3 regions of the Pseudoxanthomonas sp. Soil82 genome follow, and region 1 is predicted to be linked to each of the others. Evidence: predicted binding sites of a transcription regulator. Region 1 holds the regulator's gene; each other region holds the start of a gene.
The links. The regulator FliA, encoded in region 1, starts transcription of late flagellar genes. The targets are predictions, from matches to a motif close to TAAAGTTTNNCNNNCNNNGGCCGATAA.

Region 1 (4,233 bases):
GCACGAAGCCGATAGCGACGCGGCCCTGATCGGCCTGCTGCAGCGCCTCCAGGACTACCGGCTGGTGCTGGTGGATACCGCCGGCCTGGGCCAGCGCGACCGCGCCCTGGCCAACCAGCTCCACTGGCTGCGCGCCGCGCGCGAGGTCCGCACCCTGCTGGTGCTGCCGGCCAACTCGCACTACGCCGACCTGGACGAGGTCGTGCGCCGCTTCGGCCCGGCCAAGCCGCAGGGCGTGGTCCTGACCAAGCTGGACGAGACCGGCCGCCTGGGCAGCGCCCTGTCGGTGGTGGTCGACCACCAGCTGCCGCTGACCTGGGTGACCGACGGCCAGCGCGTTCCCGACGACCTCCACCGCGCCAATGCCGCCAGCCTGGTCCTTCGCCTTGAAGATCTGCGCCGCGCGGCCGATAAGCCGAACATCCCGGAGCACGACCATGCCGCCGCGTGAGTACCCGCCCTTGAGCCTGAACACCGCCAACCCGAGCCTGGCCCCCGTCCGCAGCATCGCCGTCACCGGCGGCAAGGGTGGCGTGGGCAAGACCAACCTGTCGGTCAACCTGGCCGCCTCGCTGGCCGGCCTGGGCAAGCGCACGCTCCTGCTCGACGCCGACCTGGGCCTGGCCAACGTCGACGTGCTGCTGGGGCTGTCGCCGCAGAACACCCTGGCCGACCTGGTCTCCGGCCGCTGCGAGCTGGACGAGGTCATCCTCGAAGGCCCGAACGGCATGCTGGTGGTGCCCGCCGCCTCCGGCCGCCGGCACATGGCCGAACTGCAGCCGGCCCAGCACGTGGGCCTGGTCAACGTCTTCAACGAGCTGCAGCGCGACCTGGACATCCTCATCGTCGACACCGCCGCCGGCATCACCGACAGCGTGCTGACCTTCTGCCAGGCCGCGCAGGACGCGGTGGTGGTGGTCTGCGACGAGCCGGCCTCGATCACCGACGCCTACGCCCTGATCAAGGTCCTCTCGCGCGAGCGCGGCGTGGACCGGGTGCAGGTGGTGGCCAACATGGTGCGCAGCCCGGCCGAGGGCCGCGGCCTCTACGACAAGCTATCGCGCGTGTGCGAGCGCTTCCTCGGCGATGTCTCGCTCAACTTCCTCGGCGCGGTGCCGCAGTGCGACTGGCTGCGGATGGCGGTGCAGCGCCAGCAGGCCGTCGCCACCGCCTACCCGGCCAGCCCCTCGGCCCGCGCCATCGCCGAGATCGCCCGCCGCGCGGCGCGCTGGGAAGCCCCGGCCAGCCCGCGCGGCAACATCGAATTCTTCGTCGACCGCCTGCTCGCGCAGGGCGTGCGGCAGGGAGCGGCGGCATGAACGCCCTGGCCGAATACCGCGCGGTCCAGCGCAGCGTGGCCGACGACGCCGTCGCCCGCCATGCCGACCTGGTGCGCCGCATCGCCCACCACCTGGCGGCGCGCCTGCCGGCCAGCGTGGAGGTCGACGACCTGATCCAGGCCGGCATGATCGGCCTGATCGAGGCCTCGCGCAGCTACGACCCCGACCAGGGCGCCTCGTTCGAGACCTACGCCTCGATCCGCATCCGCGGTTCGATGATCGACGAGATCCGCCGCGGCGACTGGGTGCCGCGCTCGGTGCACCGCCGCGCCCGCGACGCCGCCGCCGCGGTGCGCCAGATCGAGCAGGCCACCGGCCGCGCCGCCAGCCCGCAGGAAGTGGCCGCGCACCTGGAGATGCCGCTGCCCGAGTACCTGCGCCTGCTCGAGGACGCCTCGCGCGGCCAGGTGCTGAGCCTGGACTCGCACGTGGAGGACCACGGCGAGGTGACCATCCACAGCGGCGGCATGACCCCGCAGCAGGTCCTGGAACGCAGCGACTTCGGCCGCGAGCTGGCCGCGGCCATCGGCCTGCTGCCCGAGCGCGAGCAGCTGGTGCTGTCGCTGTACTACGAGCAGGAGCTGAACCTCAAGGAGATCGGCGCGGTGCTCGGGGTCAGCGAGTCGCGCGTGTGCCAGATCCACGGCCAGGCCGTGCTGCGCCTGCGCGGCCGCCTGGGCCAGTACGAATCGCGCGACGCCGGGCTGGAAGACGAATAGCCGGCGCCTCCCACCCGCTACACCGCACCACCCTGAAACGGAGCAAGAAGTGAACAAGAACATGCGCATCCTGATCGTGGACGACTTCTCGACGATGCGTCGCATCGTCAAGAACCTGCTCAACGATCTGGGCTACACCAACACCGCCGAGGCCGACGACGGCCACACGGCCCTGGCCGCGTTGCGCTCGGCTCCGTTCGATTTCGTGGTCACCGACTGGAACATGCCCGGCATGACCGGCATCGACCTGCTGCGCTCGATCCGCGCAGACGAAAAGCTCAAGACCCTGCCGGTGCTGATGGTCACCGCCGAGGCCAAGCGCGAACAGATCATCGAGGCCGCGCAGAACGGCGTGAACGGCTACATCATCAAGCCGTTCACCGCGCAGACCCTGGAAGAGAAGCTGGGCAAGATCTTCGAACGCCTGGCGGCCACCGCATGAGCGCGGTGGCCGTGTCCCCCGAACGCGCCGCGCTGATCCAGCGCCTGCACGAGGCCCTGGATGCGCTCGAGCGCGGCGACGAGACCTCCATGCGCGCGGTGATCGACGCGCTCGCCTCCGCCCGCACCCGGCCGCTGGTGCAGGGCCTGGGCCGGCTGGCGCGCGAACTGAGCCAGGCCCTGGGCGAACTGCCGCGCACGCCCGAGGAGGACGGCCGCCCGGTCGAGCTCGACGATGCCTGCGCGCGCCTGGACCACGTGGTGGCGGTGACCGAACAGGCCACCCACCGCACCCTGGACCTGGCCGACCAGTGCCGCGACCTGCTCGAGAGCGTGCGCATCGAGGGCGTCTCCGCGCGCCAGGACGAAGTGCTGGACAGGATCCGCCACAACCTCACCGAGATCGGCCTGACCCAGAGCTACCAGGACCTCACCGGGCAGATCATCCGCCGGGTGGCCGGCATCGTGCGCAAGGTGCACGAGGGCTTCGGCGCGCTCGGGCTGCCGCCGCGAGAGGAAACCCCCGGCCCGGCGCTGGCCGGCCCCGCCGTGCACGGCCTGGACCGCCACGCGGTGACCCAGGTCGACGCCGACGCGCTGCTGGCCGACCTGGGCCTGTAACGAGACCCATGCCATGAGCGGAGTGACCGCGGAGATCGCGGCTGATTTCATCGTCGAGGCCCAGGAGATCCTGGACCGCCTCGGCGAGCAGCTGGTCGCGCTGGAACATGCGCCGGACGACCGCGACCAGCTCAACGCGGTGTTCCGCGGCTTCCACACCCTGAAGGGCGGCGCCGGCTTCCTCAGCATCACCCCGATGGTGGAACTGTGCCACGCCGCCGAGGAGACGCTCGGCAGCGTGCGCGCTGGCCAGGCCGCGCTCGAGGCGCAGCACTTCGACGCCGCGCAGCGATCGCTCGACTGGCTGCAGGCCATGCTCGATGCGGTCGGCGCCGGAACCGAACCGGCGCACGCGCCGGCCGAGCTGATCGCGCAGTTCAGCCTGGACCCGGTCGTCGCCGCGGCACCGGCCCCTGCCCCGTCCGCGACCTCCCCGGCGTCGCCGGAGATGATCGGCGACGACGAGTTCGAAGCCCTGCTCGACCAGTTGCATGGCGCCGCCGCACCCGGCAGCGCCCCGCCCCCGGCCAAGCCGGCGGCCGCCCGGCCGGCGCCGGACATGATCGACGACGACGAGTTCGAAGCACTGCTCGACCAGCTGCACGGCGGCGCCGCACCGGGCGCCTCCCCGGCGGCGCCGGCACCGGCCACGCACGTCGCGCCGGCGGTGCCCGCCTCGCCGCCGCGACCGGCCACGCCACCACCGCCGCGCACAACGGCACCGGTCGAGGCCGAGCAGACCGTGCGCGTGGACACGCGCCGGCTGGACGCGATCGTCAACCTGATCGGCGAGCTCGTGCTGGCGCGCAACCGGCTCAAGACCCTGCGCGTGCGCCTGAAGGACGAGGAACTCGACCGTGCGGTGGGCACCCTGGACGTGGCCACCGCGCGCCTGCAATCGGCGGTGATGCGCACGCGCATGCAGCCGGTCGGCAAGGTGTTCTCGCGCTTCCCCAAGGTGGCCCGCGACGTCGCCCGCTCGCTGCGCAAGGAAGTCGAGCTGGAGATGGTGGGCGCGGAGACCGAACTGGACCGCAACCTGGTCGAGGCGCTGGCCGATCCGCTGGTGCACCTGGTCCGCAACGGCATCGACCACGGGGTCGAATCGCCGG
Region 2 (4,233 bases), on a different contig from region 1:
GTCGGCAAGGAAGGCATGGTCTGCGGCAAGGTCGAGAAGACCCGCTACGCCCAGAACTCCGAGGGCGAGCCGACCTTCCTGTACATGGGCGGCGCCTTCCCGCGCCACACGTTCTCCGCCCGCATCCCCGGCGACCAGCGCGACAAGTTCAAGCCCACCCCCGAGGAGCTCGAGGGCCGCGACGTCTGCGTGATCGGCACCATCAAGCGCGACGCCAGCCGCGCCGAGATCGCCATCAGCTCGCCGTCCAGCATCAAGCTGGCGACCATCAAGTAAGCAACACCACGGCCCGGGCGCGAGCGCGTCCGGGCCGTTCTGCATCCGCGAAGACCAGGGGGAAACGCATGCACTGGCTCAAGAACCTCAAGCTCACGCCGAAGCTGATGCTGGCATTCGGCGTAGTGCTCGCACTGATGTTGGTCCAGGGCGTCGGCGCCTACCTGGGCCTGTCCTCGCTCAACCGCGCGACCACGCACCTGGCCGGCAACACCATGGACACGGTGTCCACCGCCGCCGAATTGCGCTCGCTGTTGGGCGAGTACCGGATCTCGTCCTACCGCGGCCTGACCCGTGCCAGCGAGGCGGTCAAGCAGGATGCGCGCAAGCAGAGCGCCGACCTGGCCGCCAGGATCGAAGCGACCTCGGCCGATTTCGCCAAGCTGGCGACGACGCCAGAGGAGCGCAAGCTGCAGGAGCAGTTCGCCGCGGCCTGGACGACGGCCAAGGCGTCCTACGACTCGGTCAACGAAATGGTCGACCTGGAGCTCCCGGACGACGCCGTGGACACCTTCCTGGGCGAGACCGCGCAGCTGCATGAGGGCGCTTACGCCCTGGTCGGCGAGATGATCAAGCGCGCCGACGAACAGGCCAATGCGGCCGGCGCGAAGGCCGGTTCGGCCTACGCCGCCTCCGGGTCGCTGATCGTGATCATGCTGCTGGCGGGCATCGGCGGCGGCCTGGCGATTGCCTGGCTGCTGGCCCGCGGCCTGACCGGCTCGATGCGCGAAGCGGTGGCGGTGGCCAACGACGTGGCCGGCGGCAAGCTGGACAGCCGGATCGACACTTCCCGCCAGGACGAGATCGGCGACCTGCTGCGCGCCATGCAGCGCATGCAGCACGACCTGCGCGAGCGCACCGAACGCGACCAGAAGGTGGCCAGCGAGAACCTGCGCATCCGCACCGCGCTGGAGAGCTCCACCACCGGCCTGATCATCACCGACCGCGACCTGGACGTGGTCTACACCAACCCCGCGCTGCGGCACATGCTCGACGGCTACGCGGCGCAGATCGCCGAAGCCCTGCCGGGCATCGATCCGGAGCGGCCGCTGGTGGGCCAGCCGATCTCCGTGCTCGAGCACGGCGGCAAGGTCGACCCGGCGTTCCTCCAGCAGCTCGAGAAGGAAGGCCGCGGCCAGCGCGAGGTGCGCTACGGAGAAGTGGTATTCGCCCAGAGCATCTCGGTGATCCGCGACGCCGACGGCGAGAACGTGGGTACGGTCTGCGAGTGGCGCGACCGCACCAGCGAGATGCACGTGGAGCAGGAGGTGGCCCGCATCGTCGAGGCCGCCGCCGCCGGCGACCTGTCCGGCCGCGTGGGTACCGAAGGCAAGCACGGCTTCCTGCTGCAGCTGGCCGAACAGCTGAACACGCTGCTGGACGCCAATGCTGTCAGCCTGTCCGAGGTCTCGCGCCTGCTGACCGCGCTGTCGCAGGGCGACCTGACCACGCGCATGGACGGTGACTTCCACGGCGTGTTCGCCCGCATGCGCGACGACGCCAACGCCACCGTCGCCCAGCTCACCTCCATCGTCTCGCGCATCCAGGGCGCCTCCTCGGCCATCTCCACCGCCTCCACCGAGATCGCCTCCGGCAACAACGACCTGTCCCGCCGCACCGAACAGCAGGCCGCCAACCTGGAAGAGACCGCCGCCTCGATGGAGGAACTCACCTCCACCGTCAAGCAGAACGCCGACCACGCCCGCCAGGCCAACCAGCTGGCCATCGGCGCGGCCTCCGTCGCCTCCCAGGGCGGCCAGGTCGTCGGCCAGGTCGTCACCACCATGGCCGACATCCAGGCCTCCTCGCGCAAGATCGCCGACATCATCTCGGTCATCGACGGCATCGCCTTCCAGACCAACATCCTGGCGCTCAACGCCGCGGTGGAAGCAGCGCGTGCCGGCGAACAGGGCCGCGGCTTCGCCGTGGTCGCCACCGAGGTGCGCTCGCTGGCCCAGCGCAGCGCCACCGCGGCCAAGGAGATCAAGTCGCTGATCGAGGACTCCACCGGCCGGGTTGCCGATGGCGCCGCGCTGGCCGAGCAGGCCGGCAAGACCATGGGCGAGATCGTGGCCTCGGTGCAGCGGGTGACCGACATCATGGCCGAGATCTCCGCCGCCTCGCAGGAGCAGGCCGCCGGCATCGAGCAGGTCAACCAGACCATCGTGCAGATGGACGAGACCACCCAGCAGAACGCGGCCCTGGTCGAGGAGGCCACCGCCGCCGCCCGCGCCATGGAGGAGCAGTCCGCCAGCCTGGCCCAGGCCATCGCCGTGTTCCGCATCGAGGGCGGCCGCAGCGCGGCGCCGGTGCAGGCGACGCCGGCACCGGTACCGTTCCCCGCGCGCAAGGCCGCCGCACGCGCGCCGCGCGCGACCGGCAATGCCGCCACCGTGATCAACGAGGCCGACTGGGCCGAGTTCTGATCGGCAACGCCTGTGACCCCGAAAAGCCCCGGCACCCGCCGGGGCTTTTTTCTTCACCACGTGCAATCGCCGGTCGGGTGCTTGTTTCGGAGTAGCTGGCTGAAGCGCTGGCACCTTCCGGGGCCGCCGCACCCAAGGGTGATGGCCCACCCTTCGGGACGACATCCTGCCTTTACGAAGGGCCGTGGCACATCCATGTGCCACTTGAGCCATCACCCTTGGGTACGGCGTCCCTGGCAATCGTCGGGGTTGTGGCTTCGATCGGGGAAAGCGGCAAGCGCCACGCCCCGTTTCCTGCCGCGCGCGGATCGGGGGCACCGCACCGGGCGCCCATCAACTTCGGTCGTGCCGCGCCGATATCCCTGGTGGGACAGAACCCTACCTCCGCCCATGCCGGAACCCAGATGAGCGCCACCCACCTGCCGCACCCGCCGACGGACCAGAGGGAGTTCCCCTTCTCCGACCGCGATTTCCGCCGCGTCTGCCAGATGATCCACGCACGCGCCGGCATCGCCCTGGCGCCGGGCAAGCGGGACATGGTTTACGGCCGCCTCTCGCGGCGCCTGCGCGCGCTGGACCTGCACGATTTCGGCGAGTACCTCGACCAGCTCGACGCCGACCCCGACGGCGCGGAGTGGCAGGCCTTCACCAACGCGCTGACCACCAACCTGACGGCGTTCTTCCGCGAACCGCACCACTTCGAGCGGCTCGACGCCCAGCTGCAGGAGCTCGGGCGCGGCCAGGGCACCATCCGCCTCTGGTCGTGCGCCGCATCCACCGGCGAGGAGCCGTACTCGATGGCGATCACCGCCTGCGAGGCGTTCGGCACGCTGGCGCCGCCCGTGCGCATCCTCGCCACCGACATCGACACCCAGGTCCTGGCCACCGCCCAGCGGGGCGTCTACGCCATCGATCGCATCTCCGGCCTGGACGAGGACCTGCGCAAGCGCTACTTCCAGCGCGGCACCGGCCCCAACGAAGGGCGCTGCCGGGTCAACCCGGCCCTGCAGGCGCTGGTCGAGTTCCGGCCGTTGAACCTGCTTCAGCCGCGCTACGACGTGGGCGGCCCGTTCGCGGCGATCTTCTGCCGCAACGTGATGATCTACTTCGACAAGCCCACCCAGCGCGCCATCCTCTCGCGGCTGCTGCCGCAGATGGACGCGGCCAGCCTGCTCTACACCGGGCACTCGGAGAACTACCTGCATGCGGCCGACCTGATCCAGCCCTGCGGGCGCACGCTGTACCGCCGCAACCCGGCGGCGCGCGCATGAACGTCGCACTGCAGGCCGACGAGGTGATGCGCTACCGCGACCCGCAGTTCAAGGTCCCGGCGGCCAAGCTTCTTCCCACCCAGTACCTGGTGGTCGACGACGGCACCGCCCTGGTCACCGTGCTCGGCTCCTGCGTGGCCGCGTGCATCCGCGACCCGATGCTGCAGCTCGGCGGCATGAACCACTTCCTGCTGCCCGACGGCAACACCGGCGACGGCGCGCCGGCGCGCTACGGCAGCTATGCGATGGAGGTGCTGATC
Region 3 (4,233 bases), on a different contig from region 1:
GCGCACGCAGGTGTTGCCGAACTCGTCGCGGTAGCGGCGCAGCGGCACCGCCGGGTCGGTGTGCAGCGGCACCGAGGCGACCACGTCGCCGGCGCGCGAGCCATGGATGTCGAGCATCACCACCATCGGCGTCGGCTGCACGAAGCGGTAGGCGATCTCGAAGCCGAGCCGGATCAGCATCGGACGTGTCCTGCGGTGACGGGAGGGATGCGCACAGTGGCGCGCGCGCGTGCAAGGCGCCGTGAAGCCGGCGCCATGAAACTGTCGCGTTCAGCTGCATGGATACGCGCGGTTCACGCGGTGCTGGCGATCGTCGAGACCACGGCCGGCACGCGGAGGAGCAGGAACATGCAGCATCGACGCTTGCGATTCGGCCGCGGCTTCCGCGTGCTGTTCGACCGGCGCGGCGTGCAGGCCGCGCAGATGGCGATCGCGCCGGGCGGCAGCGAAGGCGGGCCGGACAACCGCCATCGCGGCGCCGAGCAGTGGCTCTACGTGGTGTCCGGAACGGGCATGGCGATCATCGAGGGCACGCGCCGCGCGCTGGGCGCCGGCAGCCTGCTGCTGATCGAGCGCGGCGAGGCGCACGAGATCCGCAACACCGGCCGCACGCCGTTGAAGACGGTCAACTTCTACTCGCCGCCCGCGTACACACAGGACGGCGACGAACGCCCGGCCGGGCGGCCGCCGCGGCGTCGCTGACCGGCCTGCCCACCCGGCTCAGTGGGCGACGCTGACCCGGTTGCGGCCGTCGCGCTTGGCCTGGTACATCGCGCGGTCGGCGCGTCGCAGCAGGTGGTCGCGGTCTTCGCCGAGCTGGCGCACGGCGACGCCGGCGCTGAACGCGAACGCGATGCGCTGGCCCTCGTGCACCGCCGGTTCGGCCGCCAGGCGCTTCTGCAGGCGCTGGACCACCGCCTGCGCCTCGGCCAGCGGCGTGCCCGGCAGCAGCAGTACGAACTCCTCGCCGCCGTGGCGGCAGATCGCATCGCCAGCGCGCAGCGTGGCCTGGGCCAGGCTGACCAGGTGGCGCAGCGCCACGTCGCCGCCGGCATGGCCGTGGCGCGCGTTGAGCCGGCTGAACTCGTCCAGGTCGATCACCGCCAGCGACAGCGGGTGCGCCTCGCGCTCGGCGCGCACCGACTCGCGCGCGTATTCCTCCTCGAACCCGCGCCGGTTGAGCGCGCCGGTGAGCGGATCGCTGCGCAGCAGGTCGCCGACGTCGCGCAGGCGCGCCTCCAGTTCGCGGATCCGGCTTTCGGCCGCGTCGACTTCGGCGCGCGCGGCCAGTAGCTGCTCGCGCGACTGCAACGCCTGCGCCTGCAGACGCGCGGTGTCGTCAAGCACGTCCTCCAGGCCGTGGCCGAGGTCGGCGATGGTGCGCGCCTGCCGGATCGCCTGCATGTGCACTTCCAGCCGCGACTGGAACTCGCCGGTGCTGGCGGCCATGCCGTCCAGGCGCTCGACGAAGGACACCATCATCACCCGCATCGCATCCTTGGACTGGTCGATGCCCTGCTTCAGCAGGCCCTGCTGGTAGGCCAGCTCGCGCAACCCCTGGCGGGTGGCCTCCAGGGTCTGGCGGTCGGGATTGCCGGCCAGCAGCTCGCGCACCACCGCGACCTGGCCGCGCAGCCAGCTGCCGTCGTCAAGCAGCTCGAACAGGTTCTCCAGCAGCAGGTCGAACAGGCCCAGCAGCAGCGCCTGCTGTTCGGCGGTCTCGCCGGCGTGCACGCCGACCTGGTGGCACAGCTCGCGCACGCGCAGCGCCAGCGGCGCCAGGTCGCTGCCGGGCCGCCACTGCTTCAGCTCGCTGCCCAGCGCGGTGGATTCGTCGGCCAGCGCCGGCAGCGGCTGCAGCAGCGAGGCCAGGGCTACGCCCACGGCCTGTCGCAGCAGCTCGCGCAGCTGGTCGGACTCGGCCATCGCGCCGCTGTCCAGGCTGCGGGCGAAATCCTGCAGGTATTTGTCCAGGAACTGCTGCAGCAGGCGCTGGTAGCTGCGCCAGTCCTCGCCGCGCGCGGCCGACTGCAGGCGCTTGCCGAGCCCGCCCAGTTCCCCGGGCAGGGCGGCCATGCCGTCGGCGAAGGCGGGCAGCACCGCGAGCGGCCCGGTGTCGGCCAGGGCCGGCCCCGGATCACGCAGGGAGGCGGTGAAGCGGCGATCGATGGACATCAGGGGCTCCGGGTGGATCGGCTCGCATGCGGGCGGCCGGGCGGGATCACGGGGGGTCGTCGGGTTAGCGGCCGTCGCCGGCCGGGGTTTAGCGGTGCGGCCGCGGCGGCCGGCGATCCATCGGTGCCCGTGGGCCCGGACGCCCCCCCGGCACTGCCCGGCCGGGGGAGGGAGGCGTACGCTCTGCGGCGCGGCACAGGCGCCGCGAGGGGAGGAGCTCATGCAGACGCAGTCCGGGCCCGTGCGGCCCAAGGCTTACTGGTGGGTGGCGATACTGGCGCTGGTGTGGAACCTGCTCGGCCTGGCGATGTTCGTCATGCAGGTGACCATGGACGAAGCGCGGCTGGCGACGCTGCCGGAGGTCGACCGGCAGATCTTCCTGGCCACGCCGGCCTGGTTGAACGCGATGTTCGGGATCGGGGTCATCGGCGGGGTGCTCGGTGCGCTGGGCCTGCTGCTGCGCCGGCGCTGGGCGGTGCCGCTGTTCGCGGTCTCGCTGCTGGCGGTGGTGTTGCAGATGGCCGGTGCCTATGCGCTGACCCCGGCCTGGCAGGCCTACGGTCCGGCGGGGCTGGCGATGCCGGTGCTGGTGCTGGTCATCGCGGCGGGATTGTGGGTATATGCCGGGCGCTGCCGCGCGGGTGGCTGGTTGCGCTGATGCCTGGATGCGGTGATCCACCCGGTGCGCCGGCCTGCCCGGCCGGCGCACCTTCCCTTTCCGGTTTGCGGACTCCTGCATGACCACGACGATCTCGATGTACGGCGCCTCCATCCCCGCCTTCGTGCGCGCCCTGCGCAACCTGCGCCGGGTGCTCGAACTGGGCGAGGCGCACGCGATCGAACGCGGCTTCGACCCGGCCGTGCTGCTGCAGTCGCGTCTGGCCCCGGACATGCGCCCGCTGCTGGGCCAGGTGCAGATGGCCAGCGACACCGCCAAGAACGGCGCCGCGCGCCTGGCCGGGGTCGAAGCACCGGTGTTCGCCGACGACGAGAGCGATTTCGCCGGCCTCCATGCGCGGCTGGACCGCGCCATCGCCTACCTGGGCACGTTCGAGCCCGCGCAGATCGACGGCGCCGAGACCCGCCCGGTGGTGCTGCGGACCCCCGGCGGCGAATACGCCTTCGAAGGCCTGGGCTACCTCACCGGCTTCGCCCTGCCCAACCTGTATTTCCACGTCACCACCGCCTACGCGATCCTGCGCCACAACGGGGTGCCGCTGGGCAAGCTGGATTACCTGGGCCGCAGCTGACGGCCGCCCGCCGGGGGCAGGCATGGGCCTGCATGATGCCGGGCGGTCTTGTCGGAGTTGCGGTGCGAGGATTGCCTGCAATGGCAGTCTTCGCCAGGAGTGAGGTGCGCTTGGCGTGCCTCGCAACTCAACCAGCCGAACTGGCTTCGCCATTCGGCTCATCTCGGTCATTAGGCCGCCGGAACGGAGGGTTGCACGTGGAGATCTCCGCGCAGGTCCGGAACGAGCCGGGTCAGAACGCCGTAAGTGTCTCCACTGCCGGCTCTGCCAAGTCGCTGGACGTTCCCTCGAAAGAATCGGGCCCCGGTAGTTCCGTGAATGGCGGCGAGCTCCTGATGCTCGCCCTCGCCACTTGCTACTGCAATGACCTGTATCGCGAGGCACAGCGCCTCGGCATCGCCATAACCGGGTGTGAAGTAATTGCCTCGGCGCGGTTCGAAGCTGTAGGCCTGCCTGCGGAGTCGGTCACATACTCGGCGAGGGTGGACTCTTCCGCTTCGGAGGAAGAAATCGAGTTCCTGCTGTCCGAGACCGATCGGCTTGCGGAGATACACAACACACTTCGCTCGGGTTGTAGGGTGCAACGGGTCGCGTGGCATGGGCCCGCGGCCTGACGGTCAGGCCAAGCCGACGCAGCGTTCCGGTTCGGTGGATACCCTGGCCCAGCCATGGGGGTGTCTCATCCGCGCAGGTGCGTGCCGCTCGAGCGGTTTCGCGACCTGGACCGTCGGCGGCGCTGCCCGCACAGGAATGCCCCCGATCGCGAAGGCGTTAGAGTGCCCGGTATTCGAAGACTGCCAGGAGAACT

Region 2: ABKA19_RS05495 (CheR family methyltransferase) is a predicted target of FliA. The motif match lies at 3,036-3,062, and genes of this name have one in related genera.
Region 3: ABKA19_RS04330 (GGDEF domain-containing protein) is a predicted target of FliA. The motif match lies at 2,240-2,266, and genes of this name have one in related genera.

Annotation. Positions count from the first base shown of each region.
Region 1 is NZ_JBEAAK010000003.1:193,026-197,258, forward strand. It holds gene flhF (flagellar biosynthesis GTPase FlhF) at 1-451, shown strand, start outside; gene ABKA19_RS09860 (P-loop NTPase) at 438-1,319, shown strand; gene ABKA19_RS09865 (RNA polymerase sigma factor FliA) at 1,316-2,059, shown strand; gene cheY (chemotaxis response regulator CheY) at 2,109-2,501, shown strand; gene ABKA19_RS09875 (protein phosphatase CheZ) at 2,498-3,121, shown strand; gene ABKA19_RS09880 (chemotaxis protein CheA) at 3,135-4,233, shown strand, end outside.
Region 2 is NZ_JBEAAK010000002.1:2,010-6,242, forward strand. It holds gene ABKA19_RS05485 (hypothetical protein) at 1-276, shown strand, start outside; gene ABKA19_RS05490 (methyl-accepting chemotaxis protein) at 345-2,702, shown strand; gene ABKA19_RS05495 (CheR family methyltransferase) at 3,107-3,973, shown strand; gene cheD (chemoreceptor glutamine deamidase CheD) at 3,970-4,233, shown strand, end outside.
Region 3 is NZ_JBEAAK010000001.1:964,501-968,733, forward strand. It holds gene ABKA19_RS04320 (transglutaminase-like domain-containing protein) at 1-180, opposite strand, end outside; gene ABKA19_RS04325 (cupin domain-containing protein) at 349-702, shown strand; gene ABKA19_RS04330 (GGDEF domain-containing protein) at 721-2,175, opposite strand; gene ABKA19_RS04335 (hypothetical protein) at 2,396-2,833, shown strand; gene ABKA19_RS04340 (DUF1993 domain-containing protein) at 2,913-3,425, shown strand; gene ABKA19_RS04345 (OsmC family protein) at 3,506-4,039, shown strand.